2 regions of the Streptomyces sp. Je 1-369 genome follow, and region 2 is predicted to be linked to the other one. Evidence: predicted binding sites of a transcription regulator. Region 2 holds the regulator's gene; the other holds the start of a gene.
The links. Region 2 encodes HrcA, which represses chaperone genes, less so after heat shock. Its sites were predicted from a motif close to TTNGCACTCNGNNNNNCNGAGTGCNAA; they were not measured.

Region 1 (7,470 bases), 1.0 Mb from region 2:
GCGGCGGCGGCGGGCGCCGCGGTCGCGGTCGGGACCCCGGCGGCGACGGCGAGGGCGACACTGGCCGTGGCGAGCGCCAGTCCGCCCACCCGCCGCATGACTCGCATGGCATCTCTTGCCCACGCACATCTGACCGACGTACATCTGACCCACATAAAAGAACAATGTAGGCAAAGCGCATGACATCCGTCGGTTACGCCACGCGACGATGCGCGTACTCGGAGATATCGGCCATCGGCGGCCGCTCCTCCGTGTCCACCGCGTGTGTCCTCGGCTCGAACCCGTGCACTCCCCGGACGAACTGCGTCAGCTCAGGGCGTACGAGATGACCGCGCGCGAGCCGCACCTGCGCCGTCCGGTATATCGCCGCCGCCATCCGCCCGAGCGCCTGCCCGTCCTGGTGCCGGTGCCTGCGCACCCCCACGTCGACCTGCGCCAGCGCGTCCAGGCCCACGGTGTGCAGCGCGTCGACGAGCAGGCCCAGCTCCACGCCGTACCCGACGGGGAACGGCAGCCGCTCCAGGAGCGACCTGCGCGCCGCGTACTCGCCGCCCAGCGGCTGCACGAACCCGGCGAGCCGCGGCCAGTGCATGTTCAGGAGCGGCCGCGCCATCAGCTCCGTCACCCGGCCGCCCTGCCCGTCCGCCCCCGCGAGCGGGCGGTCGTACATCGCCTTCACGAACGCCACGTCCGGGTCGGTGAGCAGCGGGCCGACTATCCCGGAGACGAAGTCGGCGGAGAACTCCTTCAGGTCCGCGTCGACGAACGCCACGATGTCGCCGCTCGTCGCGAGCAGCGACCGCCACAGCACCTCGCCCTTGCCCGCGACGGCGGGCAGCCGCGGCAGGATCGCGTCGCGGTGGACGACCTTGGCGCCCGCGGCGGCGGCGACCTCCGCCGTACGGTCCGTGGAGCCGGAGTCGACGACGAGCAGCTCGTCGACCAGCGGAACCTTCTCCATCAGCTCGCGGCGGATCTCGGCGACGATCTCGCCGACCGTCCTCTCCTCGTCGAGCGCGGGCAGCACGACGCTCACCGACGCGCCGCCCGCCCGTTTGGCGGCGGCGAGGCGGTCCCGGGGGCGGTCGGCGACGGACCAGGAACGCCTGCTCAGCCAGTGCTCGACCTCTTCCAGCACGGTCGTGGTCCTCCCATATGTGATCCATCTCGCTGTTCGGACGACTATCTCAAGGGTCCGGGGCTTCGGTTACAGTCTTGAACAACGCCGGTGGCCATCGCATGTCGGGGTCACCACCGCGTTCACGCACAACAATCGAAACCCATAATCGAATACCGCTCATCCAGAGGGGCAGAGGGATACGGCCCGTTGAAGCCCCGGCAACCACCCAGTCGGTCTCGCGCAGTCAAGCGCAGCGAGGCTCCCGGCTAGCGAAGGTGCCAATTCCGTCTCGCGGCGAGATGCGTCGCGAGGAAGATGAGGAGAAAGGGCCTCGCCTCCATGGCTGTGCAGACTGTCGCCACCGAAAGCACCACCTCTTCCGTCTCTTCCGTAGACCTCGGGCCCGCGTCCGGCCTCTCCTGCCGTGAGTGCGGCACCAAGTTCCCGCTCGGCCCGATCTTCGCCTGCGTCGAGTGTTTCGGCCCCCTCGAAGTCGCGTACGACCTGCCGCTCGGTGACCCGGAAGCCCTGCGCAAGCAGATCGAGGCGGGCCCCGCCAACATCTGGCGCTACGCCCCCCTCCTGCCGGTCCCCGCCGACGTGGCCGACAAGCCGAACCTGAACCCCGGCTGGACCAAGCTCGTCAAGGCCGACAACCTCGCCAGGGAACTCGGCGTCCAACAGGGCAAGTTGTTCGTCAAGGACGACTCCGGCAACCCCACGCACTCCTTCAAGGACCGCGTCGTCGCGCAGGCGCTCGAAGCGGCGCGCGCCTTCGGCTTCACCACGCTGTCCTGCTCCTCCACGGGCAACCTCGCGGGCGCGGTGGGCGCCGCGGCGGCCCGCGCCGGCTTCCGGTCCTGCGTGTTCATCCCGCACGACCTGGAGCAGGGCAAGGTCGTCATGGCCGCGGTCTACGGCGGCGAGCTCGTCGGCATCGAGGGTAACTACGACGACGTGAACCGCTTCTGCTCCGAGCTCATCGGCGACCCGCTGGGCGAGGGCTGGGGCTTCGTCAACGTCAACCTGCGGCCGTACTACGGCGAGGGCTCCAAGACCCTCGCGTACGAGATCTGCGAGCAGCTCGGCTGGGAGCTGCCCGACCAGCTGGTCATCCCGATCGCGTCCGGCTCGCAGCTCACGAAGATCGACAAGGGGCTCAAGGAGCTCATCGCCCTCGGCCTGGTCGAGGACAAGCCCTACAAGATCTTCGGCGCGCAGGCGGAGGGCTGCTCGCCGGTGTCGGCGGCGTTCAAGGCGGGCCACGACGTGGTCCGCCCGCAGAAGCCGAACACGATCGCCAAGTCCCTCGCGATCGGCAACCCGGCCGACGGGCCGTACGTGCTGGACATCGCGCGGCGTACGGGGGGTGCGGTGGAGGACGTGAACGACGAGCAGGTCGTCGAGGCGATCAAGATCCTTGCCCGCACGGAAGGGATCTTCGCGGAGACGGCGGGCGGTGTGACGGTGGGCGTCACGAAGAAGCTTTTTGAGGCGGGGCTCCTTGACCCGGCCCTCACCACGGTCGTCCTGAACACCGGGGACGGCCTGAAAACCCTCGACGCCGTTGCCGAGACCTCTCAGGCGACGGCGACGATCAAGCCGAGCCTTGAGGCGTTTCGCTCCGCGGGTCTTGCCGGCTGAGGTTGTTGCTTCCCTGCGGGACGGCTGTGGCTGGTCGCGCAGTTCCCCGCGCCCCTGACGGGGCGCCACCTGACCGCCCCCTGACATACCGAGGTGAACCGTATGAGCGTCAACGTCCGTATCCCCACCATTCTCCGTACCTACACCGGCGGCAAGGCCGAGGTCGTCGCCGAGGGGGCGAACCTCGGGGAGGTCATCGCCGACCTGGAGAAGAACCACAACGGCATCGCCGCCCGCGTCCTGGACGACCAGGGCAAGCTGCGCCGCTTCGTCAACGTGTACGTGAACGACGACGACGTCCGGTTCGAGCAGGGTCTTGAGACGGCCACTCCGGACGGCGCGGGCGTCTCGATCATTCCCGCCGTCGCCGGCGGCTGATCTTTTCGCAACCACTCTGCGTTATCTGAATTGCCCCCTCCGCGAGAGAAACGGAGGGGGCAATTCTGCATGGTTGAGCGCGGTACAGTTGGGAAGCGCGCCCCGCCGCCCGTGCCGAGCGCATATACGAAGTCGGCCTCTGTCCGACAAGAAGTAGCCAAAGAGCGCTGCCCATTTGAACCTTTTGCGGCTTTTGCCTGGCCCGACTTGCCCTGAATTCGGACGGAATCTCCGTAAATTACCGATCGGGCGTGCCCAGAATTCTCGTCCGATTGACCTGTTGCAGACGGCAGTTGGACAGATACATTCAGCGGCGGTCGACGCGTTCCGGCGCACACCCCTACCAGTGGGGGGTGAGGTCTGACCCGGGTCCGCGAAGTGCGGTCCTGTGCAAGGGCCAGTAATAGGGGAGTTAGGCATGGCTCAGGGCACCGTCAAGTGGTTCAACGCGGAGAAGGGGTACGGCTTCATCGCGGTCGACGGTGGTGCGGATGTTTTCGTCCACTACAGCGCGATCCAGATGGACGGTTACCGCACCCTTGAAGAAGGTCAGCGAGTCGAGTTCGAGATCTCGCAGGGCCAGAAGGGTCCGCAGGCGGACATGGTCAAACTCGCCGTCTAGCTCGGCGCGACCGACCACCGAAGCAAGCATCGCGAGGGGCTCGTATCCCAACAGGGGTACGGGCCCCTCGTGTGTGCCGGACCGGCCCCGGGATGCTTCCGGACCTCTCCCTCGGATCCCCCCGGGATCCGTGAGAGGCGCTTGCACTCGCAGGGGTCGAGTGCTAATCATTGGGCTTAGCACTCTCCCAGTGAGAGTGACAGAACTTGGATCGGGTCGGTGAGGCCCGCAGGCCGGGTGGGGCAAGGAACCACAAGGGCTGCAGGCCGTCCGTCGCGGGCACCAGCACGGTCCGTTTGCTTTTCCACCCCGTCCGGGAGGACCACTTCACATGGCCAAGATCATCGCGTTCGACGAGGAGGCACGGCGCGGCCTCGAGCGCGGCATGAACCAGCTCGCCGACGCCGTCAAGGTGACCCTGGGCCCCAAGGGTCGCAACGTCGTCCTCGAGAAGAAGTGGGGCGCCCCCACGATCACCAACGATGGTGTTTCCATCGCCAAGGAGATCGAGCTCGAGGACCCGTACGAGAAGATCGGCGCCGAGCTGGTCAAGGAGGTCGCGAAGAAGACGGACGACGTCGCCGGTGACGGCACGACGACCGCGACCGTCCTGGCCCAGGCCCTGGTGCGCGAGGGTCTGCGCAACGTGGCCGCCGGTGCCAACCCGATGGCCCTGAAGCGCGGCATCGAGAAGGCCGTCGAGGCCGTCTCCGGCGCCCTGCTCGAGCAGGCCAAGGATGTCGAGACCAAGGAGCAGATCGCTTCCACGGCCTCCATCTCCGCCGCCGACACGCAGATCGGCGAGCTCATCGCCGAGGCGATGGACAAGGTCGGCAAGGAAGGCGTCATCACCGTCGAGGAGTCCCAGACCTTCGGTCTGGAGCTCGAGCTCACCGAGGGTATGCGCTTCGACAAGGGCTACATCTCGGCGTACTTCGCCACCGACATGGAGCGTATGGAGGCGTCGCTCGACGACCCGTACATCCTGATCGTCAACTCGAAGATCTCGAACGTGAAGGACCTCCTTCCGCTCCTCGAGAAGGTCATGCAGTCCGGCAAGCCGCTGCTGATCATCGCCGAGGACGTCGAGGGCGAGGCCCTGTCGACCCTGGTCGTCAACAAGATCCGTGGCACCTTCAAGTCCGTCGCCGTCAAGGCCCCGGGCTTCGGTGACCGCCGCAAGGCCATGCTCGGCGACATCGCCATCCTCACCGGTGGCACGGTCATCTCCGAGGAGGTCGGCCTCAAGCTGGAGAACGCCGGTCTCGACCTGCTCGGCCGCGCCCGCAAGGTCGTCATCACCAAGGACGAGACGACGATCGTCGACGGTGCCGGTGACAGCGACCAGGTCCAGGGCCGCGTCAACCAGATCCGCGCCGAGATCGAGAACAGCGACTCGGACTACGACCGCGAGAAGCTCCAGGAGCGCCTGGCGAAGCTCGCGGGCGGCGTGGCCGTCATCAAGGCCGGTGCCGCGACCGAGGTCGAGCTCAAGGAGCGCAAGCACCGCATCGAGGACGCCGTGCGCAACGCCAAGGCGGCCGTCGAAGAGGGCATCGTCGCCGGTGGTGGCGTCGCTCTCCTCCAGGCCACCGCGGTCTTCGAGAAGCTGGAGCTCGAGGGTGACGAGGCGACCGGCGCCAACGCCGTGAAGCTCGCCCTGGAGGCCCCGCTCAAGCAGATCGCCGTCAACGGTGGTCTCGAGGGTGGCGTCGTCGTGGAGAAGGTCCGCAACCTCACCGTCGGCCACGGCCTCAACGCCGCGACCGGTGAGTACGTGGACATGATCGCCGAGGGCATCCTCGACCCGGCGAAGGTCACGCGCTCTGCCCTGCAGAACGCCGCGTCCATCGCCGCGCTGTTCCTCACCACCGAGGCCGTCATCGCCGACAAGCCGGAGAAGGCGGGCGCTGCCCCGGCCGGCGGCGGCATGCCGGGCGGTGACATGGACTTCTGATCGACCTCTGGTTGATCACGTCCTGACGTACCGAGGGCGGCACTCCTTCTCACGAAGGGGTGCCGCCCTCGGGCGTTTCTCGTGGGTGGGACCGGCTACGGCAGGCGGTCCAGGATCCAGGTGCAGAGTTCCTCGGTGACCAGGGTGTGCGGCTCGTTCCGGGAGGCGCAGAGGAACTCGTCCAGCTCGCTCTCCTTCTCCGCCGCGGCCGTCACCGGCTCGTACAGCTTCTCGTGCGTGTCGATGTCGCGCAGGGCGATCGCGCTGACCGTCGGCACGAAGCAGTGTTCGCGGATGTCCGCATGGGAGCGGAGGCCGATCAGGGCCGGGATCTTGTTCAGCTCGTCGGCGAGGATGCCGAAGCCTTCCAGGGTGCCGCCCGGCGCGCCGTCGATCTCGGGCAGCCCCGACGTATTGACGTGCGGCCGCCGCAACGTCACCACCCGCAGCTGCGCGACGAGTTCGTCCTCCCCCGCGGGCTGCGTGTAGAGCCGCGTACCGGTGATCGCCAGCCCCTTCCCGTGGAACGCCTGCTCACCGGGCCGTATCCCGTTGCTCTCTCCGATACGCACCCCGTTCGCCACACCGATCTTCTTGGGCCGCGAAGGCCACCCGCCCACCCGCTCCAGCTCCGCGAGGAACGTGCCGCGCTCCTTGTCGGTCTCCGGGTCGTCACCCCACTCGCTGATGTGCTGCCACAGCAGCTGCCGCGCGGCCGGGCTGTTCATCTGGTTGGAGAACGCGGCGTTGAGGCTGCGGATGTAGTGCGCGAACGCCTGCAGCGCGATCGGGATCCACGCGCCGCGGTGCGGGCTGTCGTACGAGAAGTACAGCGCGGTCTGGTGGTCGTTCGCCTGCCCGCCCTCGTGCTCCATCTTGGCCAGCGCGTACCGCGTGACGAGGCCGCCCATGCTGAACCCGCCGACGGTCAGCGGGTGGTCGCCCGTGCGGCGCGCGATGGCCTCCAGGATCGCGGCCCGTACGACCTCGGCGTTCTCGAGTATCGACGCACTGCGCTCGTCGAACCCGAGCAGGATGACGTCGCGGCCGCGGTTGCGGAGTTCGGTCAGGAACGGGTACGGGCCGCGCTCCAGGATCTCCCAGGAGAAGTCCAGCTCGCTCGGCCCGCTGTTGAAGCCGTCGCCGAGGATCACCGGGCGGGTCAGGCCCTTCTCCTTGTCGGCGAGGTACACCCAGGCGGTGCCGCCGGGCAGCGCCCACTCGTCGTCGGGCGTCGGCGCCTCGGCGGGGGCCTCCCGTGCCTCCTTCGGGCCGGGGGCCAGGGTGATGCGGGCGGCGGCACCGATCGCCTCGGCGACCTCGCGCTCGTCCAGTTGCTCCAGGTCGGGCTGAGTGGGCTCGTTGGAGTCGGTCATGAGGGTCCCCTCCGGTCGTGTCCGGTCATGTCGTGTCCGGTCGTGCCGCTTCGATGACGTGGGGTGCCATCATCGGCACGGCCCGTGATCGGGGGTGGGGCCCCAGCGGCCTTTCGGACAGCACGCGTTCGGCCGTTCCCGTGCGGGGCGCGGGCAGGGGCGGGGCTGTCGGCCGGGGGTGACCGGGCGGTACGGGGCGGGGGCGGCGGCGGAGCGGTGGTGTGTCGGCCACGTGGGGGCGGGACGGGGGGCTTCTGCTGCCCGCCCGGCGGGGAAAGTATGTCGCGAAGACGACGCGCGTCAGTCGGCGTAGTCCTTGAGCTTCTCGGTGGCCAAGGTGATGTTCACCGGCTCGGGCAGCCGGACGGTGTCC
Region 2 (7,470 bases):
CCCGGGACCAGGTGGTCGACCAGGACGCCGAGGCGGGCGTCCGGCCCCGGGTCGAACTCGGCGACGATCGCGGGGAGGTCGTCGACGCCCTCCAGGTACTCCACGACGACGCCCTCGATGCGCAGGTCGTCGCCCCAGACGCGCTCGACCAGTTCGGCGTCGTGACGGCCCTCCACGTAGATGCGTCCCGCGCGGGCGACCCTGGCCCGCGCACCGGGCACGGCCACCGAGCCGGACGCGGTGCGGGAGGGACGTGCGGGGGCCGCGGCCCGCGAAGGGCGGACCAGGGTGACCGGGCGGCCCTCCAACAGGAAACCGCGCGGCTCCATCGGGAAGACGCGGTGCTTGCCGAAGCGGTCCTCCAGCGTCACCGTCGGGCCCTGCGCCGTCTTCTCGCAGCGGATCACCGCCCCGCAGAAACCGGTGCTCAGCTCCTCGACCACGAGGCCGGCGTCGGCCGCCACCTCCGGTACGGGCTTCGGCTTCTTCCAAGGGGGCGTGAGGTCGGCGGAGTACTGGCGCATTCTGGTGACGATAGGAAGAGCGGAGGCGTCACGCGTCACGACACGCCGAAGCGGGTTGCCAGTGTGGCGCGTTGGGCACGGACAAAAGCCGCATTCACCGTCGCTCCGTGCCCGGGTACGTAGTGCGCGTCCTCGCCGCCCAGATCCAGGAGGCGGTCGAGCGCCGCCGGCCAGTGGCCCGGCGCCGCGTCCGGGCCCGCCTGCGGCTCACCCGACTCCTCCACCAGATCGCCGCAGAAGACGACCTCACGGCCGCCGTCGGTACCCGGCACGAGGACCGCCAGGTCGTGGCCGGAGTGACCGGGCCCGATGTTGGCCAGCAGCACCTGGACACCGCCGCCCAGGTCGAGCGTCCACTCCCCGCACACCAGGTGGTGCGGGCGGACCAGGAGGTCGGCCGCCTCCGCCGCCGCGTCCGGGTCCAGGCCGTGCCGCACCGCGTCCTCGCGCAGCGAGTCGCGGCCCCTGGCGAAGACCGTGTCGATGCCCACCGCCCCGTACACCTCCACGCCCGCGAACGCCGCAGCCCCGAGTACATGGTCGAAGTGCGGGTGCGTGAGCGCGAGATGGGTCACCCTGCGGTCGCCGCCCAGGATCCGCCGGGCCTGCGTGCGCAGCGCCGCGCCCTCGGCCAGGCTCGACCCCGCCTCGATCATGAGGGCCGCGTCGTCGCCGACGACGAGCCCCGCCGTGCAGTCCCAGACGGGCAGACGGCACCGTCCCACGCGCGGGGCGAGCCGCTCCCAGCCCGCCGCTTCCCATGCCGGCGTCACGTTCATACGGTGACGCTATCCGTACGGGCGGTGTTCGGCAGCCGCTGTCTTGCCCGGCCCGTACCCGACGGCCGTACACTGACCTTTTGAAGTGCTGGCACTCGCCCGCGGGGAGTGCCAGGCGAGGGGGCTCGGGGCATACCGGGGCCCGTCGTGAACGACGGAGACAGCTGGAGGTGTGCGCGATGCTCAGTGAACGCAGGCTCGAAGTGCTGCGCGCCATCGTCCATGACTATGTGGGGACGGAGGAGCCCGTCGGCTCCAAGGCGCTCACCGAGCGGCACCGTCTGGGGGTCTCCCCGGCCACCGTCCGCAACGACATGGCGGTGCTGGAGGAGGAAGGGTTCATCGCCCAGCCGCACACCAGCGCGGGGCGCATCCCCACCGACAAGGGCTACCGCCTCTTCGTCGACAAACTCGCGGGGGTCAAGCCGATGACCGCGCCCGAGCGGCGCGCCATCCAGAACTTCCTCGACGGCGCCGTCGACCTCGACGACGTCGTGGGACGCACGGTGCGGCTGCTCGCGCAGCTCACCCGGCAGGTCGCCGTCGTGCAGTACCCGTCGCTCACGCGGTCGACGGTGCGGCACGTGGAGCTGCTCTCGCTGGCTCCCGCCCGGCTGATGCTCGTACTGATCACCGACACGGGCCGGGTCGAGCAGCGCATGATCGACTGCCCGGTGCCGTTCGGCGAGAGTGCGCTCGCGGACCTGCGGGCCCGGCTGAACAGCAGGGTCGCGGGGCGGCGCTTCGCCGATGTGCCACAGTTGGTGCAGGACCTGCCCGAGGCCTTCGAGGCCGAGGACCGCGGCACTGTCGCGACGGTCCTGTCCACCCTCCTCGAGACGCTCGTGGAGGAGACGGAAGAGCGGCTGATGATCGGCGGCACCGCCAATCTCACTCGCTTCGGACATGACTTTCCCCTCACCATCCGGCCCGTTCTCGAAGCCCTCGAGGAGCAGGTCGTGCTCCTCAAGTTGCTTGGGGAAGTGCAGGATTCGGGCATGGCCGTACGGATCGGTCACGAGAACGCCCATGAGGGGCTCAGCTCCACGTCCGTGGTCTCGGTCGGCTACGGTTCGGGAAGCGAGGCAGTCGCCAAACTCGGCGTGGTCGGACCGACCCGCATGGACTATCCGGGAACGATGGGAGCAGTACGCGCAGTGGCACGTTACGTCGGACAGATCCTGGCGGAGTCGTAAGTGGCCACGGACTACTACGCCGTACTCGGCGTGCGCCGCGACGCTTCCCAGGACGAAATCAAGAAGGCCTTCCGCAGGCTGGCGCGTGAGCTTCACCCGGATGTGAATCCGGACCCGAAGACTCAGGAGCGCTTCAAGGAGATCAACGCCGCGTACGAGGTGTTGTCGGACCCGCAGAAGAAGCAGGTCTACGACCTCGGCGGCGACCCGCTGTCCCAGGCGGGCGGCGGCGGAGGCGCGGGTGGCTTCGGCGCCGGCGGCTTCGGCAACTTCTCCGACATCATGGACGCGTTCTTCGGGACGGCGTCGCAGCGCGGACCGCGCTCGCGCACGCGTCGCGGCCAGGACGCCATGATCCGTCTGGAGATCGACCTCGACGAGGCCGCCTTCGGGACCACCAAGGACATCCAGGTCGACACGGCTGTCGTCTGTACGACCTGTAGTGGTGAAGGTGCCGCGCCCGGTACCTCGGCCCAGACGTGTGACATGTGCCGCGGTCGCGGTGAGGTGTCCCAGGTCACGCGGTCCTTCCTCGGCCAGGTCATGACCTCGCGGCCCTGCCCGCAGTGCCAGGGGTTCGGCACGGTCGTGCCGACGCCGTGCCCCGAGTGCGCGGGCGACGGGCGGATCCGCTCGCGGCGGACGCTGACCGTCAAGATCCCGGCCGGTGTCGACAACGGCACGCGGATCCAGCTCGCGGGCGAGGGCGAGGTCGGCCCCGGTGGTGGCCCCGCCGGTGACCTGTACGTGGAGATCCACGAGCTGCCGCACGCCGTCTTCCAGCGGCGCGGCGACGACCTGCACTGCACGGTGACGATCCCGATGACCGCGGCGGCCCTCGGCACGAAGGTGCCGCTGGAGACGCTCGACGGCCTGGAGGAGATCGACATCCGGCCCGGCACGCAGTCGGGGCAGTCCGTGCCGCTGCACGGGCGCGGCATCACGCACCTGCGGGGCGGCGGTCGCGGTGACCTCATCGTGCACGTCGAGGTCCTTACGCCGACGAAGCTCGAACCCGAGCAGGAGCGGTTGCTGCGGGAGCTGGCGCAGCTGCGGGGTGAGGAACGGCCCACGGGGCAGTTCCAGCCGGGGCAGCAGGGCCTGTTCTCCCGCCTGAAGGACGCGTTCAACGGGCGGTAGCGCCTTGAGCGGTGACTTCGGCCCCCGGCGACGGTTCGTTCCGCTGCCGGGGGTTCTGTCGTCGTCCGCGGGTGCGTGGGGGCTGGTGGCGCAGTTCCCCGCGCCCCTAAAAGCAACCCGTCCCGCGCCCCTGAAGGGGCCCGGGACGGGCCTTTCAGGGGCGCGGGGAACTGCGCGAGCAACCCGGGACGGGCCGCAGACGCCGACGGTGGGCAGGGGGCGGACGGGGCGGCGCACGCCCGGTGCGGGGTGCGCGATTCGGTGCGGGATGTAGGGCGTGGCACGATGCCGTCATGTCCTCCGCACTGACCGAGCTCTGTCGTCTTCCGATCGTGCAGGCCCCCATGGCGGGCGGTGCCTCCGGGTCCGCGCTGGCCGGGGCCGTGGCCGAGGCAGGGGGGCTCGGGTTTCTCGCTGCCGGGTACAAGACCGCCGACGGGATGTACCAGGAGATCAAACAGTTGCGGGGGCTCACCTCGCGCGCGTTCGGCGTCAACCTGTTCATGCCGCAGCCCGACACCGCGGACGCCGCGGCCATCGAGGTGTACCGGAATCAGCTCGCCGGCGAAGCCACCTGGTACGAGACGGAGCTCGGCGACCCGGACAGCGGGCGCGACGACGGGTACGACGCCAAGCTGGCGATCCTGCTCGACGACCCCGTGCCGCTCGTCTCCTTCACCTTCGGCTGCCCCACCCGTGACGTCCTCGACGCCTTCGCCCGCGTCAACACCCTGACCGTCGTCACCGTCACCACCGCCGAAGAGGCCCAGACCGCCCAGTGGGCGGGCGCCGACGCCGTGTGCGTGCAGGGCATCGAGGCGGGCGGGCACCAAGGGACACACAAGGACAATCCGGAGGCCGATGGGGCCGGGATCGGGTTGCTCTCACTTATTACGCAGGTGCGTGAGACCGTGCAGATTCCGATCGTCGCCGCCGGTGGGCTCATGCGCGGCGCGCAGATCGCCGCCGTGCTCGCCGCGGGCGCCGACGCCGCGCAGCTCGGCACCGCCTTCCTCGTCACCCCCGAGTCGGGCGCGAACCCGCTCCACAAGCAGGCCATGACCAACCCGCTCTTCGTGCGGACCGAGCTGACCAGGGCGTTCTCCGGGCGCCCCGCGCGCGGCCTCGTCAACCGCTTCATGCGTGAGCACGGCCCGTACGCCCCCGCCGCCTACCCCGAGGTCCACCACCTCACCAGCGCCGTGCGCAAGGCCGCCGCGAAGGCCGGGGACGCGCAGGCCATGGCGCTCTGGGCCGGGCAGGGCCACCGGCTCGCCCGCGAGCTGCCCGCCGGACAGCTCGTCGAGGTCCTCGCCGCCGAACTCGCCGAGGCGAGGGCGAAGGCCGCGTCGGCTTCGGGGGGTGCCGCATGACCGCCCCGGTCTTCGTCGTCGAGCATTTCGACGCGGGTGAGGGCGGGCGCTATGTGCTCGACGGGCCCGAGGGTCGGCACGCCGTCTCCGTGAAGCGGCTGCGCGCCGGTGAGGACGTCGTCCTGACCGACGGCGCCGGACGCTGGGCGGAGTGCGTGGTCGTGGACACCGAGGGCAAGGACCGGCTGATCGTCCACATGGACTCCGTCGCCGACGAACCCGCCGAGTCGCCCCGCATCACCGTCGTACAGGCCCTGCCCAAGGGCGACCGCGGCGAGCTCGCCGTGGAGACCATGACGGAGACCGGCGTCGACGCCGTCGTGCCGTGGACCGCGTCGCGCTGCATCACGCAGTGGAAGGGCGAGCGCGGCCTCAAGGCCCTCGCCAAGTGGCGGGCCACCGCGCGCGAGGCGGGCAAGCAGTCCCGCCGGACCCGCTTCCCGGAGGTCGCCGACGCCGCGTCGACCAAGCAGGTCGCCGCGCTCCTCGCGGACGCCGACTTCGCGGCCGTCCTGCACGAGGAGGGCAGCAGTGACCCGCTGGCCACGGCGGAACTCCCCCCGGCCGGGCACATCGTGCTGGTGGTCGGGCCCGAAGGGGGCGTATCGCCGGAGGAGCTCGCGGCGTTCGCCGAGTCGGGCGCGAAGCCGTACCGGCTCGGGCGTACCGTGTTGCGCACGTCGACCGCCGGGACCGCGGCGACCGCGCTGCTCCTCGGACGCACCGGCCGCTGGTCCTGACCGAACCCCACGGGGGATGCGTTGGAACTCGCCCAGGTGCGTCTGCTCGTCGCGGACTTCCCCGCCTGTTACCGCTTCTACGGCGAAGTGCTGGGCCTCAAGCCCCAGTCGGGCGCCCAGGACGGACCGTACGAGAAGTTCAGTCCCGCCGTCGGCTCGGCGGGCATCGCGCTCCAGGACCGGGCGATGATGGCGGGGCTGCTCGGCGAGCTGGCCGACGCCGCGACCGGGCACCGCTCGCTGGTGGTGCTCAGGGTCGACGACCTGGACGCGTACTGCGCGGAGATCGTCGGACGCGGGGCGGTCCTCGCGCACGGGCCCGCGCCCATGACGGAGCGCATGCGGGTCGCCCACCTCAAGGACCCCGAGGGCAACCTCGTGGAGTTGCAGGAGTGGCTGCTGCTGCGCACCTGAGCATGGCCGCAAGCGGTCTACCGCACCGGCGTGCGCGGTGGCACTCTGCCGCCCATGGGGGCATTGAGGCGGTTACGCGGCCGGGTGTCGGGGACACGGCGTACGACGATCCTGTACGCCGTCGGGCTCGCCGGCGCCGCCGCGCTGGGAGTCACCGCGTGCGACCCCGTGGCCAGCGGTATGAACACCTCCGCGGTCGCGCTCACCGTGGACGAGACGGGGACCAAGGAGCTGGAGCGGCAGGGCGCCGACGTGTCCTGGCTCAGCTGCACCGCGAGCTTCAAGGACAAGGTCACGCCGCACAGCGGGTCCGCCGCGACGGAGTCCGTGATCGAGGTGGACTGCCAGGGCGAGACCGACGACGGCACGGACATCAGCGTCAAGGGCCGGGTGAGCTCCGTCGTCGACGGGGCCTGCGTACGCGGCAACCTCACCGCCAAGGTCGGCGGCGAGCAGTGGTTCCGCGTCGATGTGCTCGGCAACTGCGAGGCCGGGGATGGTGACGGAGACGGGAACGGAGACGGAAACGGAGACGGCGGGAACGGCGGGGGCGAGCAGCCCTCCACCCCGCCCACCCACCAGGAGCCCGACCCCGCGCCCACCCCCACCGTCACCGTGACCGTCACCGCCGACCCGCCGCCGCCCCGGCCGACCTGCGACTGCGTGCCCGGGAAATGATCGTTCGTGCCCCTGTCGGCCCGCGCGGAGCCTGCTTAGGCTGGTCGGTGTGACAGAGGCAGCGCAGCACGCATATCTCCGGTTCCCGCACCTCCACGGCGAGTTGCTCACCTTCACGGCGGAGGACGACGTCTGGGTCGCGCCCCTCGACGGAGGCCGGGCCTGGCGGGTCAGCGCCGACAACATGCCCGTGAACCACCCACGGATATCGCCTGACGGCACGACCGTCGCCTGGACCTCCACGCGCGACGGAGCCCCCGAGGTGCACATCGCCCCCGTCGACGGCGGCCCGTCCAAGCGGCTGACGTACTGGGGGAGTTGGCGTACCGCCGTGCGCGGCTGGACCCCCGAGGGGCAGGTCCTCGCGGTCAGCGCGACGGGACAGGCCTCCCTGCGCCGCAGCTGGGCGCGGGCCGTGCCGCTCGACGGCGGCCCCGCCACCACCCTGCCGTACGGCCCCGTCGGCGACGCCGCCCACGGCCCCGACGGGCAGGTCCTGCTGCTCTCCGCCCCGATGGGCCGCGAGGCCGCCTGGTGGAAGCGGTACCGGGGCGGCACCGCGGGCAAGCTGTGGATCCGGCGCACCGGCGCGGACGGCGCGGCGCCCGGTGACGGAGAGCCCCGTT

Region 1: the regulator HrcA is predicted to act here: its motif matches at 3,941-3,967, upstream of groL (chaperonin GroEL).

What each region holds. Positions count from the first base shown of each region.
Region 1 is NZ_CP101750.1:4,021,579-4,029,048, reverse strand. Features, by position in the region: gene NOO62_RS18235 (hypothetical protein) at 1-107, opposite strand, end outside; gene NOO62_RS18230 (glucosyl-3-phosphoglycerate synthase) at 194-1,138, opposite strand; SAM riboswitch class I at 1,295-1,442, shown strand; gene thrC (threonine synthase) at 1,436-2,764, shown strand; gene NOO62_RS18220 (ubiquitin-like small modifier protein 1) at 2,867-3,142, shown strand; gene NOO62_RS18215 (cold-shock protein) at 3,561-3,764, shown strand; gene groL (chaperonin GroEL) at 4,096-5,721, shown strand; gene NOO62_RS18205 (esterase/lipase family protein) at 5,817-7,097, opposite strand; gene NOO62_RS18200 (Uma2 family endonuclease) at 7,398-7,470, opposite strand, start outside.
Region 2 is NZ_CP101750.1:2,986,821-2,994,290, reverse strand. Features, by position in the region: gene NOO62_RS13680 (DUF3097 domain-containing protein) at 1-524, opposite strand, end outside; gene NOO62_RS13675 (MBL fold metallo-hydrolase) at 560-1,297, opposite strand; gene hrcA (heat-inducible transcriptional repressor HrcA) at 1,483-2,499, shown strand; gene dnaJ (molecular chaperone DnaJ) at 2,500-3,639, shown strand; gene NOO62_RS13660 (nitronate monooxygenase) at 3,933-5,012, shown strand; gene NOO62_RS13655 (16S rRNA (uracil(1498)-N(3))-methyltransferase) at 5,009-5,752, shown strand; gene NOO62_RS13650 (VOC family protein) at 5,774-6,166, shown strand; gene NOO62_RS13645 (hypothetical protein) at 6,221-6,844, shown strand; gene NOO62_RS13640 (S41 family peptidase) at 6,894-7,470, shown strand, end outside.